3 regions of the Bradyrhizobium sp. B039 genome follow, and region 3 is predicted to be linked to each of the others. Evidence: riboswitches for the same ligand, from Rfam matches in the RefSeq annotation. Region 3 holds a riboswitch; each other region holds the start of a gene.

Region 1 (4,760 bases), 1.0 Mb from region 3:
GACATGGCGAACGACATCGCCGGCAAGCTCGGTGCCAAGGTCGAGACGCTGGAATCGACCTGGGGCAACCAGATCCTGGATCTCCAGGCCGAGAAGATCGACCTTGCCTTCGCCGTGAACCCGACACCGGAGCGCTCGCTGGTCATCGACTTTTCCACGCCCATCCTGGTGCACTCCTTCACCGTCATCACCAAGAAGGGTTTTGCCAAGCCGCAAACCTGGGCCGAGCTGAACAAGCCCGAGGTCAAGATCGCCGTCGACATCGGCTCGACCCACGAGACGATCGCGCGCCGCTATTGCCCGAAGGCGACGATCCTCGGCTTCAAGGAGCGCAACGAGGCGATCCTCGCCGTCGCAACCGGACGCGCGGACTGCAACATTTCGCTGGCGGTGCTTTCGGTCGCGACCTTGAAGAAGAACCCGACGCTCGGTGAGCTCGCGGTGCCACGTCCGCTGCTCACGCTGCCGACCAACATGGGCATCCGCGCCGAAAGCGACCGGCGCTACAAGGACTTCCTCAGCGCCTGGGCCGACTACAACCGCTCGCTGGGCCAGACCCGCGAATGGATGTTGAAGGGTTTCGAAGCCGTAGGTCTCGGCGCGGACGACATTCCCGGCGAAGTGCAGTTCTGAGCGCCAATCCGCGATGTATGTCTGGGGATTCGCGGTGCTCAAGCCGTACCGGAGCCCGCGTCGGCTTCATGAATGATGGCGTCATGGCCGGGATCGGTACGCCAGAGGAGATGATCCGCCAGCCGCGCAGCGAACGGCGGAAGTCCCTCCTCAGCCGGTTTCACGAAACGCATTAGACTGCCGGCCACGACCATCCCGAATCGGTGGGACGAACCATGAAACTCCGCGGCGGCTTCACGAATTACGGCGAGACGATCGGCATTCTGATGCTCGATACCCGCTTCCCGCGCCCGCGCGGCGACATCGGCAACGCGCTCTCCTACGACTTCCCGGTGCGCTACAAGATCGTGCGCGGCGCGCACGCCACAAGGATCATGGGCGACCAGCCCGATCCGACCCTGCTCGAGCCGTTCATCGCCGCGGCCCGCGAATTGGAAGCCGACGGCGTCAAAGCGATAACGACGAGTTGCGACTTCCTCGCGCCGTTCCAGAAGCAGCTCGCGGCTGCCGTGAACATCCCGGTCTTCACCTCGAGCCTGATCCAGGCGCCGCTGATCCACGCCATGCTCCCGCCCGGCAAGGTCATCGGCATCTTCACCGAACGCGGCCACCACATGAACGAAGGGCACTTCCGCGGCGTCGGCTGGTCGCCGGACGACATTCTCGTTCAAATCCAGGGCATGAAGCCCGATGCGCAGTTTCCCGCAACCTACATTCTCGGCCGCGAAGAGCTGGACACTGACGTGCTGCGCGCCGAGATGATCGAGATGACGGAAGCCTTCATGGCGTCCTGCAAAAATCCCGGCGCGATCCTGTTCGAGTGCACCAACATGTGCCCATTCTCGCGGGACGTCGCCGAGGTGTCGGGTCTGCCGGTGTTCGACATCAACACCCTGATCAACTTCTTCCATCGCGCGGCCCATCCCGTGCCGTTCCTGCGCTGAACCAGCCGGGACAGGCGGCGAGGCGCGCGATGAACGCGCAGGAGCCTAAAATAAGGCGGCGTTGACAGCCTGTCCGTAGATCATTGCAGCAACGAGTGAGAGCAGCAGGCCCGCTCCCGAGAATATGACGACGACTTTCAGAGTCTCGACATCGACATTGGTTCCCGTCGCGCGGGATATTGCTCTTGCCAGTGCAGCAATCATCGCCAGCTCCGAAGCGGGCCGCGCGGAAGCGAGGCCTCACTTCATCTAGCGTTACTCGGCGCATTCGCGTGTGAAGCAGATTACAGGTGATCCCGCTGCACCCAGCCCGTTGCAATCGCGCTCGCCCAGGTGAGCATTCCCCTGGCCCGCGCCAATGCTGCCATGGCCGTGGTGTCGTAGGCCACGTAGCGGAGCGTCGCGGACCAGCCTCTGTTGGCATGCTCCAGAATTGCGTAACACGCATGAGGGGTGCCGACCTCGACCACGTAGGGAACGGGCATCTTCCCGTCGTAACCGGGCAATCCAACGCTGCCGGGATTGACGACCAGCCGGCCATCCTTCAGACGCACCACGCGCGGAATGTGCGTGTGTGCGCACAGGATGATCTCGGCGTCGATCCCCTCGGCGCCGGCCTCAATAGAATCAATCCGGCTCGGACGCGGGCAGCCGTCGCCCGCGATGTGGTCGAGCCAGAACGCAGCATCATTCCCTGGCGATCCATGGCACAGGAACGCCCGCCCCCTATACATGAGCGTGGACGGCATGCTTGCCATCCACTCGAAATGCTTGCGTTCGAGCTCTCGGAAATCGCTGCGCGCCGATGTGCCGGCCTGCCACAGCTCCACGAGAATGCGGTCCTGATCGCCCTTGATGGACGGAAAGCCTCGCTCCATCAGCAGGTCAGCCGTTCGGGCCGCTTCGAGCGGACCGCTAACATGGTCGCCCAGGTTCACGACCTCGTTGATGCCGAGCGCAGCAATGTCCGCAAGGACGGCTTCGAGCGCCGGACGATTTCCGTGCACATCCGCGATGGCAGCAAATTTCACTTGGCCTCTCCATTCGAGATGGCCGACGATTCACCCAATGCGGGACGATGCAGGGATAGCGGGTCTCTTTAGCTGCATTTTTAGAAGCGCCCGCAAGCTGAGGATCAAATCGGCGCTGGACGAACGCTTACATGACCAAGGTGCTGCGATCAACCGATCTTCGCTCGCGCGGCCGGAGCCTGCGGCGCGCCGCGTTGGGCCGATAGCTCCGCCCACAGGCGGGAGCGCACGCCTTCATTGAGAGGCACAATGTGGAACGGCTGGCCGAAGATTGCGAGCGGCTCCTTGGCCGGCTCGAACCGCGGCCAGGCTTCCGCGATGTCGGGCGCGCCGGATGTGACGAAGCGCAGCACGCTTGCCTGAAACCGCGCGGCGACCTCGATATCCTCGGGCGTCATCGGCCCGCCCTTGCGCTTCAGGATCGGGCGGTCGATGAAATCCGGCGGGTGCGCCCAGAGGCAGGCATTGTCGGCACCGTGGGTCGGCCCCTGCGACAGGAACGGCTCCAGCGCCGGGCGATGGTCGAACCGGCTCAGCCACACCGCGCCGCCAGCCGCGGCATGAAGCCGCGCAAGATCTGCCATGGGGCGATGCCAGAACGCGTCGGACAGCAGCGCCTCGTACGGATCCTCGTCGACGCGCGCTGTGGCGCGGTAATACGCCAGCAGACGTTGCCAGCCGGCATCGCCGACTGCGGCGCGCACTTGTCGTTCGGTGGTGCGGATCATCGCGGCCGGCGGCGTGCTCTTCAGGAACATCACCATCTCGTCGCGGCAGGAGCCGAGCCAGAGCGGAATGTCGCGCAAGGTTCCTTCGGCGAAGACGTCCCGCGGCTCGCGCGGAATCACGATTCCGTCGAGCACCGGGCCGAACACGGTGCCTTGTTCGGTCTCGTCCGCAAGCCTGCGACTGACGCGCTCCACCGCCGCGAAGAGCTTTGGCAGTGGCAAAGAGGCAATCGCGGTTGGGTCGTGCGCTAATTCGAGCTCGGCAAGCACGCGGCGTGCAACGTCGTCGGCATGATCGGCGCTCATGATGTTCCGCCCGGGCGCGCTGAGCGCGAGGGCGCGAATGAACTTGCCTCTGGCCTGCGGCAGGGTTGCGAGCGCGATCACCATCGAGGCGCCGGCCGACTGGCCGGACAGCGTGATCGCGTCAGGATCGCCGCCGAAATCCGCGATATTGGCGCGCACCCAGCCGAGCGCGGCGAGCGAATCCGAGATCGCGAGGTTGTTGGCCTCGCCGAGCCCAAGGCGATGCAATTGCAGGAATCCGAGCGGGCCGAGCCGGTAGTTGATGGTGACGATCACCGCCGGACCGTGCGCGGCGAGGAATGCGCCGTCATAGTCGGCGCCGCCGCCGGTGACGAAGGCGCCGCCATGGATGAAGACCAGCACCGGCAGCGGCCGATCGGCCTCTGCCGGCGTCCAGATGTTCAGGCTGAGACAGGCAGCCTCGTCCGCATGATCGAGATGGCCCGGCTGCGGCGCGTAAGCACCGTAGCCCGTGCAGCGGAGCGGCTCCGTCCACGCTTTCGGCGGCATTGCCTTGGCAAAGCGCGGCGCGGTTGCGAACGGCACGCCCTTGAAGGCACGCATACCGGCCTGCGTGGTGCCGACGACGGGGCCACTCGTGGTCTGAACTGCGCTGGTCAGCATGCGTGCCTCGTCTTCACTCAAGCGCGCCGCTTGCCGAGATCGGCGATGTCGACGGTGTGGGTTTCGCGCGCCGTCGCCGCAGCGGCTGCCGAGATCACGCAGCAGCAGGCGACGAAGATCGCGACGGGGACCCAGCCGTTCGGCCCCTCCCCGACCAGGCTCGCGCTCACCAGCGGCGTGAAGCCGGCGACGAGAAAGCCGAGCTGCGTGCCGATCGCGGTGCCGGAATAGCGCACGCGCGCCTCGAACATCTCGGCGTAGAACGACGGCCAGATCGCGTTCGGCGCGGCGTAGACGATGCCGGACAGGATCATCGCGGCGGCGAAGATCGCGATCGTGTTGCCTGACGTCACCAGCATGAAGTACGGGAACAGCAGCACCGCGCAGCCGAGCACGCCGCCGATGAACACCGGCTTGCGGCCGATCTTGTCGGCGAGCAGGGCCCAGAGCGGCTGGGTGAGCAGCGCCGTGACGTTGCCGAGCACGCCGGCCCA
Region 2 (4,760 bases), 310 kb from region 3:
TCTTCGGTGCATGGTGTGCGCTTGGAGGTGCGCGGCGCATGTCGCGTATTCTGGCTTCACCGGTGACGATGTGGATCGCGATCGCCTATATCGTCGCGGCGTTCTACGTGACGCTGACCTGGTATGTGCCGCAGCTCTCGCATCTGATGCCGAAGCGGCTCGAGCAGTGGATGTATCCGATCGACAAGACCGACCTCGACGTGCTGCGCTTCACGCATTTCCTGGCGCTGGCAGCGCTCACCGTGCGCTTCCTGCCGCGCGACTGGCCGGGCCTGAAATCGCCCTGGCTGCGGCCGCTGATCCTGTGCGGCTCGCATTCCCTGGAGATCTTCTGCCTCGGCGTGTTCCTGGCCTTCGCCGGTCATTTCATCCTGGCCGAGGTCTCCGGCGGCGCCGTCATGCATGCGGTGATTAGTCTCTCCGGAATCCTGATCATGTGGGGCGTGGCCTGGGTGATTTCGTGGTACAAGCGCGTAGCTGACAAGAGCGGTGCGAAAACCAAGAACGCCGTCGGCAACGCCGATCTGGCGGGAGGGGGCTGATGAAGGCGAAGGTTCTCCTGAGCCTGATCCTGCTATGCGGTGGCCTCGCCGCGCCGTCGGCGCGCGCGGAGGATGCTGCGCCGCCCGCTCCGGCCGCGCCCGCAGCCTGCGAATTGCCGTCCTATCTGCTCACCAGCGAAAGCCAGCTTCCCAAGGTCGCCGACGCCATCAAGGCCGGCAAACCGCTCGAAATCCTGGTCATCGGCAGCCGTTCGACCACGATTCCGGCCTCCGAGGACGCTTCCTATCCGGCACGCATGCAGGCCATTTTGAAGGACAAGCTGTCGCCATCGGAAGTTGTGCACGTCTCCGTAGAAATACAGAGCAAGAAGACGGCAGAGGAGGCGGCCGCCAGCTTCGTTAAGCTGATGGAAGCAAAAAGGCCTACTTTGGTCATCTGGCAGACCGGGACCGTGGATGCTATCCGAGCAATCGATCCCGACGATTTTCGCGGTGCGGTGACCGGAGGGGTTTCCGCATTGCAAAATGCAGGGGCTGACGTCGTGTTGATGAACTTGCAGTACAGCCCGCGTACCGAAACCATGATCTCGGTGCCGCCCTATCTCGACAATATGCGGGTGGTGGCACAGGAGCACGACATCCCGCTGTTCGACCGTTTCGCGATCATGCGGCAGTGGAATGATCAGGGTCAGTTCGACCTGTTCAGCCCGTCCCGCGGGCCTGAGCTCGCGAAACAGGTCCACGATTGCCTTGGCCGGGCGTTGGCACAGTTCGTGATCGACGCAGCCCATCTGGGGCCGGCCCAGCAGCAAAATTGAGGTCTAGTGTTAATGAGTTCTATCCGCCCTTTTTGCCTGACGGCATGGCTGGCAGCACCCGTGGCGGCGGCGCTGCTGTTGCTGACTCCTGTTTCGCAGTCGCGCGCGCAGGCGCAGGCCGCGCAGGCAACGCCCGCGCCCGCGCAGGCCGCTAATCCCGCTCCGGCATCGCCCTCCCAGACCACCGTCGCCGCGACATCTCCCGAACAGCGCGGCATCACCGCGCGCGCCATCGACAAGGTGAAGCAGGTCGCGAAATCCGCCGGTGACGTCTTCAACCGCGTCCCCTGCCTGCCGCCGAAGGGCGGCGCGAAGGCGATGGGCTCGCTGCCGCATGTCGCGGGCAAGCTCGTCGCCGGCAAGCCTGTCGTGATCGTCGCGTTCGGCTCGTCGTCGACCGCCGGCTACGGCGCAAGCTCGCCCGATTTCAACTATCCGAACCGTCTTGCGGCGCAGCTGCGCCGGCAATATCCGACCGCGGACATCACCGTCATCAATGCCGGCGTCGGCGGCGAGGACGCGCCCGAGATGATGAAGCGCCTCCAGAAGGAGGTGATCGACGTGCATCCGGACATGGTGATCTGGCAGGTCGGCACCAACGCCGTGCTGCGCAATCTCGATCCCGGCGACACCGCCAAGATGGTCGAGGACGGCATCGCCCGCATCCAGGCCGCCGGCGGCGCCGATATCGTGCTCGTCGATCCGCAATATTCGCCGGCCGTCAACCAGCGCAAGGAGAGTGCCGGCAAGATGGTGAAGCTGCTCGGCAAGGTCGCTGAGCTCCGTCACGTCGGCATCTTCCCGCGCTTCGAGGTGATGCGCGACTGGCACGAGAATCAATCGATCCCGGTCGAGAGCTTCGTGATCGCCGACGGCCTGCATATGAACGATTGGGGCTATGCCTGCTTCGCCCAGCTCCTCGGCGACGACATCATCCGCTCCGTCGGCCAGATCAAGCTCGGGGTCAACGTGCCCGGGGACGTGCGGGCGTACCGGCCGATGTAGTTCGGCTGCGTAGCCGTAGGGTGGGCAAAGGCGCGCTCTTCGCGCGCCGTGCCCACCATCTATCGCCAGCTCGGTGGTGAATGGTGGGCACGCTTCGCTTTGCCCACCCTACGGAGCTCGATCGCCTCACGCCCTCTCCAGCGCCGCCGTCAGATCCTCGATCAGATCGTCCGCATGCTCCAGCCCCGCGGAGAAGCGGATGAAGCCCTCGCTGATGCCGAGCGCGGCGCGGTCTTCCGGCTTCAGGCGCTGATGCGTCGTGGTCGCCGGATGGGTGACGAGGCTCTTGGCGTCGCCGAGATTGTTCGAGATCTTCGCAAGCTTGAGCTCGTTGAGCACGCGGAACGCGGCCGCCTTGCCGCCCTTGACCTCGAAGCCGACCAGCGTCGAGCCGCCGCGCATCTGCTTCTTCACGAGCGCTGCCTGCGGATGATCGGCGCGGCCGGGATAGATCAATCGCGAGATCTTCGGATGGCCGGCCAGCACTTCCGCAACGCGTGCCGCGGTGTCGGTCTGCGCGCGCACGCGCACGGCCAGCGTCTCCAGGCCCTTGAGCAAGACCCAGGCGTTGAACGGCGAGATCGACGGCCCGGTCTGGCGCATGAAATTGTGGAGGTGCTCGGCGACGAAGGCTTCCGACGACAGGATGATGCCGCCGAGGCAGCGGCCCTGGCCGTCGATGTGCTTGGTCGCGGAATAGACCACGACGTCGGCCCCTAGCGCGAGCGGGCTCTGCCAGATCGGCGTCGCAAACACGTTGTCGACGACGAGCCGCGCGCCGCCCTTGTGCGCGATCTCGGCGATGCCGGGGATGTCGAGCACGTCGAGCGTCGGGTTGGTCGGGCTCTCCAGGAAGAACGTCTTGGTGTTCGGCCGCAAGGCCCGCTGCCACTGGTCGAGATCGAGGCCGTCGACCAGCGTGGTTTCGATGCCGTAGCGCGGCAACAGATCCTGAATGACGTAGAGGCACGAGCCGAACAGCGCGCGGGAGGCGACCACGTGGTCGCCGGTCTTCAGCGGCGCCAGGATCGCGGTCGTCACCGCGGCCATGCCGGTCGCCGCCGAACGCGCCGCTTCGGCGCCTTCTAGCTCGATCATGCGGCGCTCGAACATCGAGATGGTCGGGTTCGAATAACGCGAATAGATGAAGCCGGGATCCTCGCCCTTGAACCGCGCCTCGCACTCCTCGGCGCTGTTGTAGACGTAGCCCTGGGTCAGGAACAGCGCCTCCGACGTCTCGCCGAATTGCGAGCGCAGGGTGCCGGAATGGACCAGGCGGGTTTCGGGACGGTAAGTGGCAGGCGACTTCGACATAGGTACCTCCGACATGACCGTCTCGTCGAAAACGGTCACAAAAAAACCGGCCTGGATATATCCACGGGCCGGGATCACAGAGGTCCCCGGCCTGTTTAGCGACTTATTTAACGTGGCTGCAAGCCGGCCGGCTCAAATCACCACGGGATAAGTGATGCTCATATTCCGCAATGGCCTTTCCGTCAAGGCGTCCATCGGATAGCCGTAAAAGGCTAGTATTTCCCGCACGTCCGGATGCGTTTGACCCCTGACGAGGACCCCCGGTTGAGCTTCACGATCGCCGCCGACGCCAATGGTATCCTGCCCGACCGCATGATCGCGGCGATGGCGGAGGCGGGCCTCATCCTGCCCGCATACGATTTCGTCGAAAGCCAGATCCAGCCGGCGAGCCTCGACCTCCGCCTCGGAGACATCGCCTATCGCGTCCGCGCCAGCTTCCTGCCTGGTCCCGGCGCCACGGTGGCCGAGCGCATCGACGAATTGAAGCTGCACGAGTTCAGCCTTGCCGACGGCGCGGTGCTGGAAACCAACTGCGTCTACATCGTGCCGCTGCTCGAGAGCCTGGCGCTGCCGCCGGAGATCGTCGCGGCTGCGAACCCCAAGAGCTCCACCGGCCGGCTCGACGTCTTCACCCGCGTGATCGCCGACGGCACCCGCCGCTTCGACATGATCGGCGCCGGCTATCACGGCCCGCTCTATGCCGAGATCAGCCCGAAGACATTTCCGGTGCTGGTGCGCGAGGGCTCGCGCCTGTCGCAGGTGCGCTTCCGCACCGGTGACGCCATCCTCAATGCCGACGAGCTCGATGCGCTGCATGCGTCCGAGCGCCTTGTCGACATCGACGATGCCGATCTGGCCGGCGGCGTCGCCGTCTCCGTCGATCTCTCCGGCGAGAAGGCGAGCGGCTTCGTCGGCTACCGTGCCAAGCGCCACACCGGCGTCGTCGATGTCGATCGCCGCTCCGGCTATTCCGTCGAGGACTTCTGGGAGCCGATCTCGGCCCGGCCCGACGGCAGCCTGATCCTCGATCCCGGCGAGTTCTACATCCTCGCCTCGAAAGAGGCCGTGCAGGTGCCACCCGACTTTGCAGCCGAGATGGTGCCGTTTGATCCGCTGGTCG
Region 3 (4,760 bases):
TTGCCGCCGAGATAACGGCGCGCCTCGGACACGAGGCCCGATCCGCCGCCGAAGCCGCTGCTCATACCCATGTTGCCGGCGTTGCCATTGTCGCCAGCGCTGCTCTTGTTGACAGCGTGGCTCATGTTACGGGCGCGGCTCACTTTGCCGGCGCGGCTCACGTTTCCACCGATGCCCATTTCACCGCCGCCCAGATAGCGCGTGTCACCCATGCCGCCGCTATTGGCGTTCGGATCGTAGCTGGCCTGCGTGTCCATGAAGCCGCCGGCCTGCAACTGCGCCGCGCTGCGCTCGAAGCGCGAACTGCGGGCCTGGTGCCGGTAATGATGATATCTGCTGGCGTGATGCGCGTAAGCGTGCCGCTCTGCGCTATGACGATGCGGCCGTGCCGAGGCCGGAGACGAGAACGCGGCGACCGCCGCGAAGAACAGCGCCAGCGCGACAACACAACGCGACAGGCGAGACGCAAACAACTCGAACATTAGTCATCCTTCGTTGACACCCCCACTTCCCAGCCGGCCCGTGCGTGGCCGACATCCCTCGGGCCGTTAAGCCGCCCCATGTGGCGAGAAAAAGACACCGTGCCGGTGAATAGCTGGGTTGATTTTGTGTCGGTGCCGGCCTGACGCTGCCGCATTGCGGACAACAGCATTAACTGCGATCCTCCATCTGCGGCTAGAAGAGAGGGAAACGGTTAATGCCCCACGCCACGACCAGGGACGACGTCCGCATCTATTTCGAGGAAGCGGGCCAGGGAACGCCGATCATCTTCCTGCACGAGTTCGCGGCCGACTACACCAATTGGGAGCCGCAGATGCGCTACTTCTCGCGCGGCCACCGCTGCATCACCTATTCGGCGCGCGGCTACACGCCGTCGGACGTGCCTGAGGGCGAGGTCTACACCTACACGCATTTCTACACCGACGCGCTCGCGGTGCTCGATCATCTCAGGATCGACCGCGCGCATCTCGTCGGGCTCTCGATGGGCGCCTATTCGTCGCTCCAGATCGGACTGAACGCGCCGCAGCGGGCGCTGTCGATGACGCTCGCCGGCGTCGGCTCCGGTTCGGAGATCGAGAATCTCGACGCCTGGCGCAGGCAATGCCGCGCCAATGCCGAGCAATTCGAGACGCTCGGCTCCACGGAGGTGGCAAAAGTCACGCGCGAGGCGCCGAGCCGGATTCCCTTCCTGGTCAAGGACCCACGCGGCCACGCCGATTTCTACGCCGCGCTGGCGCGGCACGATGCCAGGGGATCGGCGCGCACGATGCGCGGCTTCCAGGGCGGCCGTCCCTCGATCTACACCATGACGGACGCGATCAGGGGCGTCGCGACGCCGGCGCTGATCATCTGTGGCGACGAGGATGACCCTTGCGTCGGGCCGAGCCTGTTCCTGAAGAAGCATCTTCCGGCCGCGGGCCTCGCGATGTTTCCGAAGTCGGGGCACGTGCTCAACCTCGAGGAGCCCGCGCTGTTCAACGAGACCGTGGAGCGGTTCGTCACGCTGGTGGAAGCAGGTCGCTGGCCGGCGCGCGATCCGAGGTCGGTGGCGGCGCAATAGTTTACCCTGTCATTCCGGGGCGCTCGAAGAGCGAACCCGGAATGACGCCTACGGCGTCACTTCCCCTGCCCGCGCGTGAGCAGAAACACGCCCTGCTCGCCGAACATATTCCACACCCACCAGGGCAGGTTCAGCGGCACCGGGCGGCCATAGAGATCGAGCGCCACCGAGCGTTCCATCTTGACGTTGATCTCGTCGCAGAGCTCGACGAAATCCTTGATGGTGCAGAAGTGGATGTTGGCGGTGTCGTACCAGGTCGCCGGCAGGTTCTCGGTGCGCGGCATGTGGCCGCCGATCAGGAGTTGGAGCCGCATCTTCCAGAAGCCGAAGTTCGGGAACGAGACGATGGCGCGGCGGCCGATGCGCAGGAGATTTTCCAGCACCACACGCGGCTGCCGCGTCGCCTGGAGCGTCTGCGACAGGATCACGTAGTCGAAGGCATCATCGGGATAGTTCACGAGGTCGGTATCGGCGTCGCCCTGCACCACCGCGAGGCCCTTGGCGACACAGCGGTTGACGCCCTCGCGCGACAATTCGATGCCGCGGCCGTCGATGCCGCGGGTCTCCAGAAGCTGGAGCAGATCACCGTCGCCGCAGCCGACATCGAGCACCTTGGAGCCCGGCTTGACCATCTCGGCGACGAGCAGATGGTCGGCGCGAAAATGACCGGACTGTTCCGCGCTAAGGCCGCCCAGCGGCAGCACTTCCTGCACTGACATCCTAGCCACCCCTGCCGTTGAGTCCGCGCGCCTTGCCGGCCGATTCCAGGAAGGCGCGGGCGATGTCGAAGAATTCGGGCACGTCGAGCAGGAAGGCGTCATGGCCGCGATCGGTCTCGATCTCGGCGAACGATACCCGCGCGCTCGACGCATTCAGCGCATGCACCAACGCGCGCGATTCCGAGGTCGGGAACAGCCAGTCGCTGGTGAAGGAGACCACGCAGAAGCGCGTCTTGATGCCCGCGAACGCCTTCGCCAGCACGCCGCCATGGTCGCCGGCGATGTCGAAATAGTCCATCGCGCGCGTCAGATAGAGATAGGAGTTGGCGTCGAAGCGCTCGACAAAGGACGAGCCCTGGTAGCGCAGATAGGACTCGACCTGGAAGTCGGCGTCGAACGAGAAGGTCGGCAGGTCGCGGTCCTGCATGCGCCGGCCGAACTTGCGATGCAGCGCCGCGTCGGAGAGATAGGTGATGTGCGCCGCCATCCGTGCGACCGCAAGGCCGCGATGCGGATGGATGCCGCGATCGGCGTAGCCGCCATTGTGCCAGTCGGGATCGGCCATCACAGCCTGGCGACCGAGCTCGTGAAAGGCGATGTTCTGCGCCGAGTGCCGCGTCGAGCAGGCAATTGCCAGCGCGGAATACACGCGCTCGGGGTAGGCCGCCGTCCATTGCAGCACCTGCATGCCGCCCATCGAGCCGCCGACCACCGCGAACAGCGTGTCGATGCCGAGCCGGTCGATCAGCATCGCCTGCGCGCGAACCATGTCAGGGATGGTGATGACCGGGAAATCCAGGCCCCACACTTTGCCGGTCGCGGGATTGATCGAGGCCGGCCCGGTCGAGCCCATGCAGCCACCGATCACATTGGCGCAGATGATGAAGTATTGGCTCGGATCGAGCGGACGGCCCGCACCGACGAGGGTTTCCCACCAGCCGGGCTTGCCGGTGACGGGGTGCACATTGGCGACATGCTGGTCGCCGGTCAGCGCATGGCAGATCAGGATCGCGTTGGAGCGATCGGCGTTGAGCTCTCCATAGGTCTGGTAGGCGATCTGGAACGGGGTGAGATCTATGCCGCAGTCGAGCGGCAACGGCTGATCAGCGCCGAAATGCGCGACGAGCGAGCTCGGATGATCCACCTCATGCGACCGCTCATCGGCACTGATCGCGGGATTGGATATCGACGTGACGCCAACCATCTGACCATCGACCTCGTTTGCGATCGGACTTCAGACCGCTACTTGCATCAGGCCATAAAAAACCCGGCCTGAACGATAGGTTCGGCCGGGATCGGAAGCGTCCCCGGCCTGTTTAGCGAGTTTTTTAACGTGGCTGCAAGCCGGCCGGCTCAAATGACCACGGAACAGGCAAAACTTAACGGCTTGGACGGTTTTCGTCAAGATACGGTCCTGATTGACCAAATTCGTCCCCGTCGCGTCAGCCGAAAAGGCCCGATTTCCCTTTGCATTTCTCTTTGCTTTCGCCGCTCCGACTGCCTAATCAAGACATCGACCGCGGCGGGTCCGACCTGATGGACCCGCATTGGAACGCCTCTCAACAGCACTTGCCAGATATGTCCCAACGTCCGCCCGCGCCACCATCGTTGCAGGAATTGCGCAAGGAGATCGACGCGATCGACGAGGGCATGCATCGCCTCCTGATGCAGCGCGGCGACATCATCGACCGCCTGATCCAGGTGAAGCAGACCCAGGAGGTGGGCTCGGCGTTCCGGCCTGCGCGCGAGGCCGACATGATGCGGCGGATCGTGGAGCGCCATCGCGGCATCCTGCCGCTCGACACGGTCGAGAGCATCTGGCGCGTCATCATCGCGACGTTCACTTACGTGCAGGCGCCGTTCGCGGTGCATGCCGACATCTCGGTGAGCGAGCCCGCGATGCGCGATTCCGTGCGATTCCATTTCGGCTTCACCGTGCCTTACGTCGCGCATTTCAGCGCGCAGGCCGCGGTCGAGGCGGTCGCGAAATCCAAGGGCGATCTGGCGCTGGTCTCGGCGACTTCCAGCCGCACCCCGTGGTGGCTGGAGCTGGAAGCAGAAGGCGCACCGAAGATCATCGCGCGGCTGCCCTTCGTCGAGCGTGCCGACCATCCGGCCGCGCTGCCCGTGTTCGCGATCTCGCGCGTCGCCGACAGTGCCCTGGTGACGGAGGTGGAGACTTTCAGCGTGCGCGTCTCGGGGTGGAATGCCGAGATCGCGCGGGCGCTGTCGCCGCTCGCCGACATCGTGGCGGTGCCCGATACCGCCTTCGATGGCGCCGCGCTGCTGGTCTCGGTCACGAGCGCGAGCAGCATCGACAAGATCAAGGCTGCCCTGATCGAGGCGGGGGCCTCGGTGCGCTCCACGGCCCTCGTCGGCAGCCACGCGACGCGCTATACGGTGCCCCCGACCGGGTCGAAATCGTAAGTTACGAGCCGCCTGCCATTCCGGAGTTGAAGATGTCCCGCCCCGTGCCGAAC

What was found. A riboswitch is a leader RNA that binds a small molecule or an ion and turns the genes downstream of it on or off. The one in region 3 is predicted to bind S-adenosylmethionine.
Region 1: another riboswitch for S-adenosylmethionine. It lies ahead of AAFG50_RS33765 (metallophosphoesterase family protein); the one in region 3 lies ahead of AAFG50_RS38365 (homoserine O-acetyltransferase).
Region 2: another riboswitch for S-adenosylmethionine. It lies ahead of AAFG50_RS39930 (O-succinylhomoserine sulfhydrylase); the one in region 3 lies ahead of AAFG50_RS38365 (homoserine O-acetyltransferase).

The regions. Positions count from the first base shown of each region.
Region 1 covers NZ_CP152416.1:7,113,849-7,118,608, forward strand. The annotation lists gene AAFG50_RS33750 (transporter substrate-binding domain-containing protein) at 1-633, shown strand, start outside; gene AAFG50_RS33755 (aspartate/glutamate racemase family protein) at 849-1,577, shown strand; gene AAFG50_RS33760 (hypothetical protein) at 1,623-1,781, opposite strand; gene AAFG50_RS33765 (metallophosphoesterase family protein) at 1,862-2,608, opposite strand; SAM riboswitch at 2,656-2,734, opposite strand; gene AAFG50_RS33770 (carboxylesterase family protein) at 2,758-4,266, opposite strand; gene AAFG50_RS33775 (MFS transporter) at 4,284-4,760, opposite strand, start outside.
Region 2 covers NZ_CP152416.1:8,454,168-8,458,927, reverse strand. The annotation lists gene AAFG50_RS39945 (OpgC domain-containing protein) at 1-542, shown strand, start outside; gene AAFG50_RS39940 (lipolytic enzyme) at 542-1,321, shown strand; gene AAFG50_RS39935 (SGNH/GDSL hydrolase family protein) at 1,334-2,326, shown strand; gene AAFG50_RS39930 (O-succinylhomoserine sulfhydrylase) at 2,453-3,640, opposite strand; SAM riboswitch at 3,715-3,794, opposite strand; gene AAFG50_RS39925 (2'-deoxycytidine 5'-triphosphate deaminase) at 3,905-4,760, shown strand, end outside.
Region 3 covers NZ_CP152416.1:8,145,050-8,149,809, forward strand. The annotation lists gene AAFG50_RS38350 (TIGR02594 family protein) at 1-482, opposite strand, end outside; gene AAFG50_RS38355 (alpha/beta hydrolase) at 698-1,561, shown strand; gene metW (methionine biosynthesis protein MetW) at 1,618-2,280, opposite strand; gene AAFG50_RS38365 (homoserine O-acetyltransferase) at 2,282-3,484, opposite strand; SAM riboswitch at 3,576-3,655, opposite strand; gene AAFG50_RS38370 (chorismate mutase) at 3,859-4,707, shown strand; gene AAFG50_RS38375 (histidinol-phosphate transaminase) at 4,740-4,760, shown strand, end outside.